Regions from separate parts of the Aquabacter sp. DMC10 genome, predicted to be linked through region 2. Evidence: riboswitches for the same ligand, from Rfam matches in the RefSeq annotation. Region 2 holds a riboswitch; the other holds the start of a gene.

Region 1 (7,263 bases), on a different contig from region 2:
TCGCCGCCGCCGGGCAGGGCTCCATGCTCGTGGTGCTGAAGCGTTTCGGCCATGTGGTGTCTCCCGGCTTGCTTTCCTTCCCGATGCCCGGCATCACGCTGGCGCTGGACTTTCCGAATTTCGGAGCGGGCACCGTGAGGCTCATGAAGCGGCTGGAGGCCCTCGCCCTGGAGGCTGGCGGGCGGCTGTATCCCGCCAAGGATGCGCTCATGTCCGCCGAGAGTTTTGCGCGGGGCTATCCGGGCGTGGCGGCCTTCCGTCCGCATATGGACCCTGCCCTGTCCTCGGCGTTTTCGCGCCGGGTCGGGCTCACTGGCGGGGGAGAGGCGTGATGAGCGAACAGGGACGTCGGGTCGCCATCTTCGGGGCTACGTCGGAGATTGCGGTTGCCTTCGGACGGCTGTGCGCGGAGGCTCATGACAGCCTCGTGCTGATCGGCCGGGACAGCGAAGCGCTGGAGCGCCTCGCCGCCGACCTGAAGGTGCGCGGTGCGGACGCCGTCGCCATCCTGCCCGGCGACTTCAACCATATCGATGGCCTGGAGGAGGTCGCGCAGGAGAGCTGGGCAGTGTTCGAGGGCATTGATGTCGCCCTCATCGCCTATGGTTCCCTGCCCGACCAGGGGGAGGCGATTGCGGATCCGGGCGTCGCCGCCGCCGCGCTCCACATCAACTTTGTCAGCCCGGCCTTGCTGAGCGACCTTCTCGCCGCCCGTTTCGAGGCGGCCCGGCGCGGAACTTTGGCGGTCATCACCTCGGTGGCCGGCGATCGGGGCCGCCAGAGTAACTATGTCTACGGTGCCGCCAAGGGCGGTCTTCAGGTCTTCCTCGAGGGCCTGCGCCACCGCCTTTTCAAGGCCGGGGTGGCGGTGGTGGACATCCGCCCCGGCTTTGTGGCGACGCGCATGACAGCGCACCTGCCCCAAGGGGGGCCTCTTTGGGCCACGCCCGAACGTGTGGCGCAGGACATGGATAGGGCGGTGCGGCGGCGGACGGCGGTGGTCTATACGCCCGGCTTCTGGCGCCTCATCCTGGCCATTGTGCGGACGCTGCCACGCCCGGTTTTCCACCGCACCAAGCTGTGAGAGAGAGGCGATCCGTCATGCCCCAGGCGAAGCGACTGGCTCGGGCATGAGCCGCGATTTTTTCTTCTTTCTGATGATCGGCGGACTGGCTGCGCTGGTCAATCTGGTGGGCCGCATCGCCTTTAACCTGGTGGTCGACTACCAGGTGGCCATCGTGCTCGCCTATCCGCTCGGAATGGCGGTGGCCTTCCTGCTCAACCGCCGTTTCGTGTTTCGAGCCGAGGCGCACCCCGCCGCCGGGCAGATGGTGCGCTTTGCCCTCGTCAATATCCTGTCCCTCCTGCAAATCTGGGTCGTGAGTGTGGGGCTGGTGGAATGGGGCCTCCCCATGATCGGCTTCATCTGGCATGCGGAAACAGTCGGCCACGCCATTGGTCTCGGCAGCCCGGTCCTGACCAGCTACTTCGCCCACAAGCATTTTTCCTTCCGCCCCGCGAAGGCGGATGGCGAGGCGCGACCGCGCTGAAATGTGCGTCAGGGAGGCGCGATCCCGGCCAGCGGCCCGCCTCTATAGTGAGGACGGGGGGCCGTCTGATCCCGCCAGCTTTGGACGCAAGGAGCTTCGCCGCGCCCATGCGGCCGCTCCTGAGGCAAGGGAGAGGGGAATGGCCAGGGCCATCAGATAGGTGGCCGGCAGCGTATATTGCGCGTTGATGGCCGGAAACGAGCTGACGTCCACGAGCGCCACAAGGGCAAGCCGTGTTCCCACCAGCGTCCAGGCTGTCGCTGCGCTCAACCATGCCGCGTCCAGGCGCCGGTCTGTTAGGCACCGTGCACCCGCCCAGGCAAACGCCAACAGGGCGAGGGCGACCAGAGGCGGGAAGACGAACGGCGCCGCCCGCAGCAGGGCGCGAATGATGTGGCCGGCCGCATTGGCACTGCGATTCCAAAGGCCTGCGGGATTGAGGGCGGCGACGGTCGCATCCACATGGAGTGTTCGATCCCCGGCCGAGCGCGCCACGGCGCCCCCCACTTTCAGCGGAAGGGAGAGCTGGGTCCCGTCCGAGAAAATCGCGTCCAGTACGCAGGTGCCCGGGCAGGCATAGTCGGCCCGGAAGCGATCATTGGCGGCGCCTTCATCGTCCCGCATTTGAACCAGATCCGGACTCGGCATGCGCTGGATATGCGCGCGGACCTGGATGCCTTGGTCATCGCGAATGGCAAGCGAGGGCCAAGCCTCGCCTGGCGCTCGCCGCACCCAGCCGAGCGTCTCGCGCCGATCGCTGGTGGGGCCATAGGTGCGCGGATAGTTCAGAAACGACCAGTAGACATTAAAGAGCGACTCGTTCGGCTCGTCCCGCGTGGTGGCCAGATCATAGCTGCCCCGGGTGACCAGAGCCGCCGTCGTCAGGGCCTCCCAGAACCGCCCGGGTACCTGAAGCCACTGCGCGCCGGAAAGATGGGGAAGGTGGGCGTAGAGGGTGGGGCGGCAGGTCAGGGTACCAGCAGCGCAGGCGGAGCGGATGTCGGCGGCCATCTGGGAAAATGCCGCTCGTGCGCGCATGGGCGATGCGTAGTCACCGGCATTGGCCGCCGCGTCGCGCAAGGCCCAGACGAACCAGCCTCCGGCGATCTGTCCACACGTGTGGGGCAGGGCCGTGCAGCCAGCCAGGTACCAGTGCGCCAGCGGGCCGTCGGGGCGGAGATCGGCGGCGAGGCGGGCGAAGCTGGGGCTCACCGCCGCGGCCTTTTCCATGGCGACGGTGCTCACCGGCACCTGCGAGATCTGCCCGCCATCTTCGATGCTCGAAAGCGCGCCCACCGCGTCCTTGAACGCGCGGTCCTGGAAATCGACTCCAATGAACGCGCCATAGGTCATGAAGTTGAGGGTGAACAGGGTCAGGAGCAGGGCCGCACAGCCAACCGCCGCCCCGGCCAGGCCTGGAGCGAGGCGTGCCGCGCTCTTCCAGCTGACGCCGTTGAAGACCAGTCCCGTCAGCAGAAGGACGCAAAGCCCGGGAAGGAACCAGATCCCTTCCTCGCGGGTCATCAGGGCCCACGCCAGGGTCGCTCCTCCACCAAGTCCAAGCAGAAGACGCGCCTTCCATCCCTCTGGCGGCGCGAACATCAGCAGGGTGCCACAGGCAAAGATCATCAGGGTCTGGCCCCAATAGATCTGGTCGCGCAGGATGCGATGTACCCCCATCTCGAAGCCCGCCGGCACCAGCAAGACGAGGAGTAGGGCGCCGTAGAAGGCGATTTTAGACCGCGTCAGCCGCAGCACCGCCCAGGCTCCCACCAGGGCGGCGCCCAAATGGAACAACGCATGGCCGAAGGAGATGGGGTTGCCGAGAAAGACGGAAAGGGCCACGAAAATCGGATAGCCGGGGCCCTTCATCAAGGTGAACTGGTCGAAGGGGCCGAGCCATTGCCCCGCAGCGATGTGGCTGGCCATCCGCATGAAATAGCCGTCATCGTGACCGGCGGCCGGGATCAGCAGCAGCCGGCTGTTCACCTCCACATAGAAGCGAAACCCCAAAAGGACGATCAGGAGGAGAACGTCTCCCCCGGTCAGGCGCGGGGTGAGCCCCGCTTCGGATCGCGTCCCATCGCGCAAGCTTCCCACCCCTTCTCTGCCTCGTGCCATCAGCCCTTAAGCTCAACCAAGGGCGGGCGGTGCATCAGAAGGCCTTGAAGGTGATGATGGTGCGGGTGTCCTGGATGCCGGGAACGCCCTGAACCTGTTCGTTCACGAAGTGCCCGATGTCGACATCGTCGCCCACATAGAATTTGACAAGGAGATCGAAATCGCCGGCCGTGGAATAGATCTCGGAGGCAATTTCCTTGTCGGCCAGGGCGTTGGCCACCTCATAGGAGCGGCCCAGCTGGCATTTGATCTGCATGAAGAAGGGAACCACGGCGAACCTCCAGGACAGGCCGGCAAAGTGGACAAATCGCCGGCCTCTGGCAAGTCTGCGCCCCTGCGATCCTTGAAGGCGGAAGGAGGGTTGGCTACATGACACGGATCTCGTCGGGGTGTCCCACATGATGTGGGGCTGAGAGGCAGGCGCCAACCCGCGAACCTGATCCGGATCATGCCGGCGCAGGGAAGCGAGAGCGGTCGGGCGCTGGGCGCACGGCTTTTCGGGCTTTCCACCGGTGCGGGAGGCCCCTATGGCAAAGCGCGTTCCCCCCATCGCCGTCACTGTCGCCGGCTCCGACTCCGGCGGCGGCGCAGGCATTCAGGCCGATCTGAAGACGTTTTCCGCTCTCGGCGTCTATGGCGCCAGCATCCTTACGGCTCTGACCGCCCAAAACACGCAGGGTGTCACCGCCATTCATGACGTCCCGCCGGATTTCATCACCGCTCAGTTTGACGCCGTCTTTTCCGACCTTGACGTGGCCGCGGTGAAAATCGGCATGTTGTCGCGGCCGGCTGCCATCGAGGCGGTGGCAGCTGGGCTCGACCGATGGACGCCAAAGGCGGTGGTGCTCGACCCGGTCATGGTGGCGGCTTCCGGCGCCCGTCTCTTGGACCCGGAAGCCATCCATACGTTGAAAAGCCTGCTGCTGCCCCGTGCCCATGTGGTCACGCCCAACCTGCCAGAGGCGGCAGCCCTGCTTGATGCGCCGGTGGCCCAGACGGAGGCGCAGATGCAGCACCAGGCGGAGCGTCTCCTGGCACTGGGCGCGCGCGCTGTGCTCATGAAGGGGGGCCATGGGGAGGGGCCGGAGAGCGTGGATCTGCTGGTGGACGCCACCGGCGTGGTGCGGCTTGCGGCGCCCCGCCATGCCAGCCGAAACACCCATGGCACGGGCTGCACATTGTCGTCGGCCATTGCTGCGGGGCTTGCCCACGGCGAAGGCTTAGGGGCGGCCGTAGATGCCGCAAAGGCTTACATCACCGGCGCAATTGCAGCCGCAGACGGGCTGAATGTTGGCCACGGCCACGGGCCGGTGCACCACTTCTTCGCTGTCTGGGCGTGAGGCGCCCACGTCTCCCGCGGGGGTGTGGCTATTCGTCTTGCTTTCATCGTTTCGTACGTTAATACGAACACTGGTTCGCAAAGATGGAACGCCATGTCGCAACGGGAAAAGGGTACCGACCGCAATCTCGAGACGGGAGCCCAGGTCATCACCGGGCAGCTGGGAAAGACCATCCAGCGGCTGAGGAAGGCCTATAACCTGTCCTTGTCGGACCTGTCGGAACAATCCGGCGTAGCGAAGTCCATCATCAGCCAGATCGAGCGCAACGAGACCAATCCGACCCTCGCCACCATCTGGCGCCTGTCCCAGGCGCTGGACATGTCCGTGGAGCGGGTGCTCGCCTCATCGGACGAAGCCCCCTTCGTTGAAAAGCTGACGCGCGCCGACACTCCCATCCTGCTCTCGGAAGACGGCCGCTGTCGCTTGACCATCATCGGTTGGATCAAGACCGTTGAGTGGCTGCAATATTATGACTTCCAGGCCGAGCCGGGAGGCGAGCTGGAATCCGATCCGCACCAGCGCGGCTCCATCGAGTGCCTGAGCGTGATTTCCGGCACCCTCGAGGTGGAAGTGGGCGGCGTGACCGAGACCGCCAAGGCGGGCGAGACCCTTCGCTATCGCTGCGACCGGCGCCACGTAATCCGCAACGTGAGCACCGAGCCGGCCCATGCCTTCATGGTCTGCCTGCTGAAGGCCGCCGTTCTCGACTAGGACGGCGCTTTCTCCTCAATAGACATCGCGCCGATAAAGGCCTTCGGCCGCGAGGCGCTCCACCACATCCGCCCCCAAGATGGAGCGGAGGGTCTCATCCACGCCGCCCGCCATGCCGGCAAGGCTGCCGCAGACAAAAATGGCAGCCCCCTCGGCCACCCAGGCCTTCAGATCTTCAGCCGCTTCTGCCAGACGCTGCTGCACATGGATGCGACTCTCCTGATCCCGCGAGAAGGCCAGATCCAGGCGGGCGATGCCGCCAGAGGCCACCCATCCCGATATCTCCTCGCTAAAGTAGAAGTCATGGGCGCGGTTGCGCTCGCCGAAGAGCAGCCAGTTGCGATCCCGCCCGGCCTGGATGCGCGCCTTGAGATGGGCCCGCAGCCCGGCAAGGCCGGTGCCATTGCCGATCAGAATGAGGGGGCGCTCGGCCGGCGGGGCATGAAACCCCGGATTGTGCTTGATGCGCAGCTCGATCTCGCCCCCGACCGGAGCGTGGGCGGTGAGCCAGCCCGAGCCGACACCCAGGCTGCCATCGGGCGACCGGGTCTGCCGCACCAGCAGTTCCAAGCGTCCATCCTGCGGAATGGACGCGATAGAATAGTCCCGATCGGGCAGGGGGCGGATGAGGTCAGCAAACCCTTGAGCCGTGATGCCGGCCGGCACTTGGCCGGGCAGGGCGCCGCGCAGCGCCACCCCTTCCAGCGCGAGCGCTGCGCCGCCGGCCGCCACGGAAGCGGCGGGGTCCAAAGATAGCGCCGCCAGGGCCGCGCGCACGCGGCCGGGGTCATTTCGCGGCTGGATCTGGGCAATGTCACCCGCCTCCCACACCGGCAGGGGGCCAGGCGGCGGCTCCAGCACCACATGGAACGTGGGCAGGCCGACGCCGCCGGGATTGAGGCACCGGCGCTCCACCAGGCGCCAGGGCTGCGCCGCCGGTGTGCTCCAGTCGCCGGCGACCGTCTCGCCCGTCAGCCGAGACAGGCGGACCTGCCAGGTGGTGAGGGCGGCCGCGTCATCGCCGTCCATCTCCACGGTTCCGAAGAGGGGCTGGGCGCCCTTCTCCCGAAGGGCAGCCTCCAGGCTTCGGCCAAACCCGCAGAAGTGTCCATAGGTGTGGTCCCCAAGGGCCAGTAGAGCGAACCGCATGGTGTCCAGCCGGACCTTGGACCTTGGAAAGGCGCGGGAAAATGCCCGGGCCGCATCGGGGGCTTCCCCTTCCCCGAAGGTGGAGACAATGAACAGCACCTGGGTCTCCCGGGCCAGGGCGGCGGCGTCGAGCGTCGCCAAGGGGGTGACACGGGGGGCAAGGCCAACCGCCTTCAGTGCGGCGGCGGTGGTCCACGCCAGGCGCTCCGCTGTCCCGGTCTGGCTGGCAAAGGCCACCAGCACCGATTGTCCGCTTGCGGCCTGCCATCCCTGCACTTGCGCGGCGGCGCGCCGGGCCTCGGCTTTCTTCTTGCGGCGGTCCAGATAAAGCAGCCAGCCGGTGACGGCGAAGAGCGGCATGAGCAGGCTGGCAATCATCATCAGGATCAGAC
Region 2 (7,263 bases):
GACGACCGCACCGTGGCCGTGGAGATGACCCTGACCACCCCCAATTGCCCCTCCGCGGCGGAACTGCCCGGCATGGTGGAAGGAGCGGTGAATACGGTCCCCGGCGTCGCCGGCGTCACCGTGGACATCACCTTCGACCCGCCGTGGGACCAGGGCCGCATGTCCGAAGAGGCCCGCGCCACGCTCAATCTGTGGTGACCTGCGCCGGTTGAGCCGGGGCAAGCCCGATGGTTTCGACGCCCGCCCTGCCTACGCAGCGGCGGGCGTCGTGCGTTTTGGGGGAGGGCGGCCGGCCTGGTCTTGGCCCTATTTCCCCTTGCCCGCCTTTCCCTGCATTCCCCCTCCCCAGCCCTCCCCCGCTTTGCGGGAGAGGGGGCCTGTGGCGCTGGGGGAGAGGTCGGGATCACCGACGCCGGTGACGGGCAGAACCACCACCCTGACTGGGCGCCCCGCAGTCCCCTCTCCCGCAAAGCGGGGGAGGGTTAGGGAGGGGGTAGGGCGAGAGCCGCAATGACCGAATTAAGAAAATATCCTAGATAATATTCCTATTTGTGGTCGCCTCTGCTAGGGTAGTCCCACCTGGCACCAAGGAGGGGCGCGTCCGGAGCGGCCTGACGGGTGGTGTCGGGGGCGGGTGTCCGACGGGACGGGGCTTAACGCACCTCGCGCCCGTTAGCAGAGGAGGCTGAAGGCCCAGGCGCACTGATCCGGCAGTGGTTCGGCCGGTGCTGATGGGAGAACCTGTTGCCCACGCGGCGCAGGGCCGAGGCCATAAATCCCCGCGCGGGAGCGGACGGAGCGCGGCTCCACCTCATCCCACACTTCTACGGCGCGCCGCCGCGCGCCGGCCGCTCCCGCATCCCTCCACCTCGCCTTTGGCGGGGGTGTTGGCGCTGGGGGCGTCAGAGGGGCGGGCAGGATTGCGGCGTTGTGTCCTTGCCCCCTCCCCCACCCTCCCCCACCCTCCCCCACCCTCCCCCGCTTTGCGGGAGAGGGGGCCGGTTCCGCCGGGGGAGAGGTCCAGATAACAGACGCCCATCACGCCCAGAGCCACCGCTCCGCCCAAGCGCACGAAAGTCCCCTCTCCCGCAAGGCGGGGGAGGGATAGGGAGGGGGCAGAGGGCCGGGGCAGGACGCAGCTTTGGGGGAGGGGAACGCTTCACCGTCCGCAATTCCCCCTCCCCAACCCTCCCCCGCTTCGCGGGAGAGGGGGCCGGCTCCGCCGGGGGAGAGGTTGGGATGACAGACGCTGAGGCAGAGCAGAGCCAGCGTCCCGCCAAGCGCACCAAAATCCCCTCTCCCGCAAGGCGGGGGAGGGATAGGGAGGGGGCGAGAGGGAACAGGGAGGGCGCGCGGGCGCCGCAAGATCAGGCCCCCTCACCACCGATCCGTCCGCTCCATTTCGCCCCGCACTTCCGCAAGGCGCCGGGCGGTGCCGGGGGAGGTGTCGGCGGGCGGCGCGTCGAGGGGGAAGAAGGCGATCTCGCGGATTTCCGCATTGGGCTTGGGCGTCGGGCCACGGGAGAAGGCGGGCACGAGGAAGCAGGCCACATGGTCGCGGCCGCCGAAGCGGGCATTGAAATAGAGGCCGTGCAGCACAAGCGGCGCGGTGGCGGAGACATTGGTCTCCTCCAGCAATTCCCGCCGCGCGGCGGCCTCGGCGCTCTCGCCCGCATCCACGCCGCCGCCCGGCAGATGCCAGCCGGGCGCATAGCCGTGGCGGACCAGCAGCACATGGCCGTCCTCGTCCCGCACGATGGTGCGGACGCCGAGGGTGAGGCCATGGGTGATGCGGCGCAGGAGCGGGCGGAAGGGCAGCATGGTCAGACTCTAAACGCCTTCCGGCCCCGCGCCGCAAGGCCCGGCTCAGGCGCTGGCGGCCTTCTCCAGCTCGCCGAGGCCTTCCGCCTCGATGGCCTCGGCGCGCTGGAAGGCGGGGCGGGCGACGCAGCGGGCCACATAGGCCTCCAGCACCGGCCGGTCCTTCACCAGCTTGAGCAGGTGCATGCCGTACCACAGGCTCATGCCCAGCATGATGTCGGCGGCGGAAAAGCGCTCGCCCAGCACCCACGGCCCGGTGGCCAACTGGTCCTCCAGCACGCCCATCACCTGGTCGAAGCTGCCCCAGCCGGCCGAGCGGGAGGGAATGGCGACGCCCGCCATGCGCTCCACGAAGGCGGCTTCCATGCAGGCCGTATCGAAGAACATCCAATGCAGATAGGCGCCGCGGGCGGGATCGCCGATGCCAGGCGCGAGGCGTCCGTCGGGGGCGAGGTCCGCCACATAGGCGCAGATGGCGCCGCTCTCGGCGAGCCGGGTCGGGCCGTCCTCCAAGGCGGGCACCTTCATCATGGGATTGATGGCCCGGTATTCCGCGCTCTTGAGGCGCGCACTGCCCAGCGGCACCAGCTCGCGTTCATAGGGCAGGCCGGATTCCTCCAGCAGCCAGAGGGTGCGGAAGGCGCGGCTGTGGGGGGCCCAATAAAGCTTCATGGCGAATCCTCCTGTGGGCGAGAACATAGGGGGAACGATTGCCTCTGTCGATCCGCACCGCCGCCATTGCCCTTCCGCCCGGCCCAAGCTAGAGCGGGCAGGTGGGAAGGGGCGCCGGGCTGGTGCGGCCTCACCGCGCGGGCCGCCCGGTCGGTTTCCCTTGCCGTCGAAGGGTCATCGCGCGATACTGTCCGAACGGCCTGGGGTGCCGCGCATCATGTGCGGCTGAGATCATACCCATCGAACCTGTCTGGGTCATTCCAGCGTAGGGAGGAGCCGATGAGCCAAGGCTTGTCGTCCTTTAATTCTGTCCCCGCCGACCGCCCCCGCATCGCCATCATCGGCGCGGGCGTGATCGGCCTTGCCATCGGCTGGCGCCTTGCGGAAGCGGGCGCCAGCGTCGATCTCTTCGATGCCGGAGTGGCCGGCCAGGGCGCCAGCCATGCCGCCGCCGGCATGCTCGCCGCCTGCGCCGAGCTGGAGCCGGGCGAGGAAGACCTGCTCGCCCTCAACCGGGAGAGCCAGCTTTTGTGGCCCGGCTTCGCCGCCGATCTGGAAGCCGCCAGCGGCCAGGACGTGGGCTATCGGGAAAGCGGCACCCTGGTGGTGGCGCTGAACGCCGACGATGCCGGCAAGCTGCGCCACCAACTGACGCTTCACCGCAAGCATGACTTGCCGGTGGAATGGCTCTCCGCCGCCGAGGCGCGGCGCCGCGAGCCCCATCTCAACACCCGCCTCGCCGGTGCACTGTGGTGCCCGGAAGACCACCAAGCCGACAACCGCCAGGTGGCGGCGGCGCTGAAGGTGGCGGCGGAACAGGCCGGCGCCCGCATTCACGAGCACACGCCGGTGGACGCCGTGGAGAGCGCCGGCGGCGTGGCGCGCGGGGTGCGCATCGGTGGCCGGCTGCATGCGGCTGATGTGGTCATCCTCGCCGCCGGGGCCTGGTCGCGCAGCATCACCATCGCACCCGCCTCGCCCTTGCCGGTGCGTCCGGTGAAGGGGCAGATGCTGTCCCTCCAGATGGACCCGGCCAATCCCGTGCTCACCCATGTGGTGTGGGGGCCGGGCATCTATATGGTGCCCCGCAAGGATGGCCGGCTGATCCTGGGCGCCACGGTGGAGGAGAAGGGCTTCGACACCACCATCACAGCCGGCGGCCAATTGGCGCTGCTCACCCATGCCTGGCGGGCGGTGCCCACCATCGAGGAATTGCCCATCCTGGAGCAATGGGTGGGCTTCCGCCCCGGCAGCCGGGACGATGCCCCCATCCTAGGCGCCTCCGGCGTGCCGGGCCTCATCCACGCCACCGGCCACCACCGCAACGGCATCCTGCTGCTGCCCGTCACCACCAAGGTCATTGTGGACCTGGTGCTGGAGGGCCGGGCCGATCCGCTGGCGGCGCCGTTCGGCGTCGACCGTTTCACCCCTCGCGCCGCGGCGGAGTAGCCATGCCTGCGACGAACCCCATCAGCCTGAAGATCAACGGCGCGGCCGAGGCCCTGCCGGTGGACACCGTCTCCGCCCTCCTCGACGCCAAGGGCGTCGACCCGGCCCGCAAGGGCATCGCGGTGGCTGTGAACGGGTCCGTGGTGCCCCGCACCCGCTGGGCCGCCCATCCGCTCGCCGCCGGCGACGCGGTCGAGATCATCCAGGCCAAGCAGGGTGGCTGATCGCTGCCCGGGATAAAAAATATGAGCACCCTATCCGATCCCCTCGTTATTGCCGACCGCACCTTCAATTCGCGCCTGTTCCTGGGCACGGCGGGCTATCCCAACCAGAAGGTGTTCCTGGACGCGCTCGCCGCCTCGGGTTCCGAGATGGCCACCGCCTCCATCCGGCGCATGAGCCTGTCCGGCTATGAGGAAAGCCTCACCGACCTCCTCACCGGCCGCGTCCATATCCTGCCCAACACCGCCGGCTGCCAGACCGCCAAGGACGCCGTGCTCACCGCCGAGCTGGCCCGCGAGGCGCTGGAGACCAATTGGGTCAAGCTGGAAGTGATCGGCGACCGGGAGCTGCTCTATCCCAATGTGGAGGAGCTGCTCAAAGCCACCGAGCAATTGGTCCAGTCCGGCTTCGTGGTGCTGCCTTATTGCAATGACGACCCGGTCACCTGCCAGAAGCTGGCGGATCTGGGCGCGGCCACCGTCATGCCCTTGGGGTCCATGATCGGCACGGGGCTCGGCATCGCCAACCCGCACATGATCGAACTGATCTGCGCCCGCTCGCCGGTTCCGGTGGTGCTGGATGCGGGCATCGGCACCGCCTCGGATGCCGCGCAGGCCATGGAACTGGGCTGCTCCGCCGTGCTGCTGAATACGGCGGTGTCCAAGGCCCATGATCCCGTGCGCATGGCCGCCGCCTTCCGGCATGCGGTGGAAGGCGGGCGCCTCGCCCGGCTCTCGGGCCGCATCCCCAAGAAGACCCACGCGGAAGCCTCCAGCCCCGAATTCGGCTTGGTGGGCTCCTGATCCATGGCGCCTGCGCGCCTGCCCGATCCGCCGGTGCTGCTCATCACCGACCGGACCCAGGCGCGGTCGCCGCTGGCCGAGATCGTGGCCGCCGCCTGCGCCGGCGGGGTGCGGTGGATCAGCCTGCGGGAAAAGGACTTGGGCTCGGCCGAGCAGATCGACCTGCTCGCCGCCCTCAAGCAGACCGCCGCGCCCTTCGGCGGCCGCGTACTGCTCCACGGTTCGGCTGAACTGGCGAAGGCGGCCGGCGCGGATGGCGTCCATCTGCCGGGGGATGGCGATGCCGCCGCCGCCCGTGCCCTGCTGGGACCGGAGGCGCTCATCGGCCAGTCCGTCCACGGTGCCGACGAGGCGTCGCGGGTTCTGCCCGGCGTGGTCGATTATGTGGTGGCGGGGCCGGCCTTCCTGACAAAGTCCAAGCCCGGCTATGGCCCGGCCCTTGAGGCGGCGGGCCTCGCCCGGCTGGCGGGGCTCTGTCCGGTGCCGCTGCTGGCATTGGGCGGCATCGAACCGTCCAATGTGGCCATGTGCCGCTCGGCGGGCGTTGCTGGCTTCGCGGTCATGGGTGGCGTCATGCGGGCCGCGCGACCGGACGCGGAGGCGCGCCACCTCCTCGCCGCCTGGGCGGGCGCAGCGCCCGCCGGGTAGGACGTCTCAGCCCTTGGCCGCCAAAGCCTGCTCGCGAATGGCGGTCAGGCTGCGGGCGGGGGTGATGGCCTCGGGATCGAGCCGGCAATGCAGGATGGTGGGCAGCCCGCTCTCCTGCGCCCTCTTGAAGGCGGGGGCGAAATCCTCGGTGCGCTCCACCAATTCGCCATGGCCGCCGAAGGCGCGGGCATAGGCCACGAAATCGGGATTGACGAGGCGGGTGGCCGAGACGCGGCCGGGATATTCCCGCTCCTGGTGCATGCGGATGGTGCCGAACATGCCATTGTCCAGCACCACCACGATGAGCGGAATGCCATATTGGACGGCGGTGGCGAATTCCTGGCCGTTCATCAGGAAGCAGCCGTCGCCGGCAAAGGCCACCACGGTGCGCTCCGGGAAATGCCGCTTGGCCATCACCGCCGCCGGCACGCCATAGCCCATGGAGCCGGAGGTGGGCGCCAGCAGCGACGCGCCGGACCGGAAGCGGAAGAAGCGGTGAATCCAGGTGGCGTAATTGCCGGCGCCATTGCAGATGATGGCATCGGCCGGCAGGGTGTCCCGCAGCCACACCATGGCCTCGCCATATTGGAACGGGCCAGGCAGAGCGGGCGCCTTCTCGGTCCAGGCCAGATACTCCGCCCGGGCGACCTGCGTCTGCGCTTCCCACGGGCCGGGCAGGGCCGGGGCGAGGCGCTCCAGGGCCCGCACGAAGCTCGCCGGCGTCGCCTCGATGGCGAGCTCCGGCTGGTAGACGCGGCCCAGTTCCTCGGCACCGGGATGCACATGGACGAGCCGCTGGCCGGGCACGGGAATGTCGATGAGCGTGTAGGAGGAAGAGGGCATCTCCGACATGCGGGCGCCCACCAGCACCAGGAGGTCGGCGGTCTTCACCCGCTCGGCGAGCTTGGGGTTGGGCGAGATGCCCACGTCGCCCACATAGCAGGGATGCTCGGCGGGGAAGAGGTCCGCGCGGCGGAAGGAGGTGGTCACCGGCAGGCCACGGGCCGCCGCGAAAGCGGCGAATGCCGCCTTGGCTTCCGGCGTCCAGCGGGTGCCGCCGAGGATGAAGAGCGGGCGCTGGGCATTGGCCAGCATCTGCTCGAAGCGGGCCATGTCGGCGGGCTCGGGCGCGGGGGCGACCGGCTCCACATAGGGCGCATCCACCACGGCCGCCATGTCGGTGAGCACATCTTCCGGCAGGGCGATCACCACCGGGCCGGGGCGGCCCTGCATGGCGATGCGGAAGGCGCGGGCCACCAGTTCGGGAATGCGGGCGGCATCCTCGATCTCCACCACCCATTTGGCGATGGAGCCGAACACGGCACGATAGTCCAGCTCCTGGAACGCCTCGCGCTGCTTCATGCCGCGCTCCACCTGGCCCACGAACAGGATGAGGGGCGTGGAATCCTGGGCGGCGATGTGAAGGCCGGGGCTGGCATTGGTGGCGCCGGGACCGCGGGTGACGAAGCAGATGCCGGGCCGGCCGGTGAGCTTGCCATAGGCTTCCGCCATCATGGCCGCGCCGCCTTCATTGCGGCAGACCATGACATCGATGGACGCATCGTGCAGCGCGTCCAGCACCGCCAGATAGCTCTCGCCGGGCACGCAGGTGATGTGCTCGACGCCCTGGGCGAGAAGCTGGTCGACG

The links. A riboswitch is a leader RNA that binds a small molecule or an ion and turns the genes downstream of it on or off. The one in region 2 is predicted to bind thiamine pyrophosphate.
Region 1: it holds a riboswitch for thiamine pyrophosphate, as region 2 does, so the genes downstream of both, thiD (bifunctional hydroxymethylpyrimidine kinase/phosphomethylpyrimidine kinase) here and thiO (glycine oxidase ThiO) in region 2, are expected to answer to the same signal.

The regions. Positions count from the first base shown of each region.
Region 1 is NZ_JBQUYX010000002.1:201,074-208,336, reverse strand. Features, by position in the region: gene ACT54L_RS05740 (FAD-binding oxidoreductase) at 1-332, shown strand, start outside; gene ACT54L_RS05735 (SDR family oxidoreductase) at 332-1,084, shown strand; gene ACT54L_RS05730 (GtrA family protein) at 1,131-1,550, shown strand; gene ACT54L_RS05725 (hypothetical protein) at 1,593-3,641, opposite strand; gene ACT54L_RS05720 (Lrp/AsnC ligand binding domain-containing protein) at 3,706-3,942, opposite strand; TPP riboswitch at 4,047-4,152, shown strand; gene thiD (bifunctional hydroxymethylpyrimidine kinase/phosphomethylpyrimidine kinase) at 4,199-5,011, shown strand; gene ACT54L_RS05710 (helix-turn-helix domain-containing protein) at 5,105-5,722, shown strand; gene ACT54L_RS05705 (PepSY domain-containing protein) at 5,738-7,263, opposite strand, start outside.
Region 2 is NZ_JBQUYX010000003.1:647,190-654,452, forward strand. Features, by position in the region: gene ACT54L_RS11545 (SUF system Fe-S cluster assembly protein) at 1-198, shown strand, start outside; gene ACT54L_RS11550 (NUDIX domain-containing protein) at 1,378-1,821, opposite strand; gene ACT54L_RS11555 (glutathione S-transferase family protein) at 1,867-2,493, opposite strand; TPP riboswitch at 2,685-2,784, shown strand; gene thiO (glycine oxidase ThiO) at 2,773-3,942, shown strand; gene thiS (sulfur carrier protein ThiS) at 3,945-4,166, shown strand; gene thiG (thiazole synthase) at 4,188-4,967, shown strand; gene ACT54L_RS11575 (thiamine phosphate synthase) at 4,971-5,615, shown strand; gene ACT54L_RS11580 (thiamine pyrophosphate-binding protein) at 5,622-7,263, opposite strand, start outside.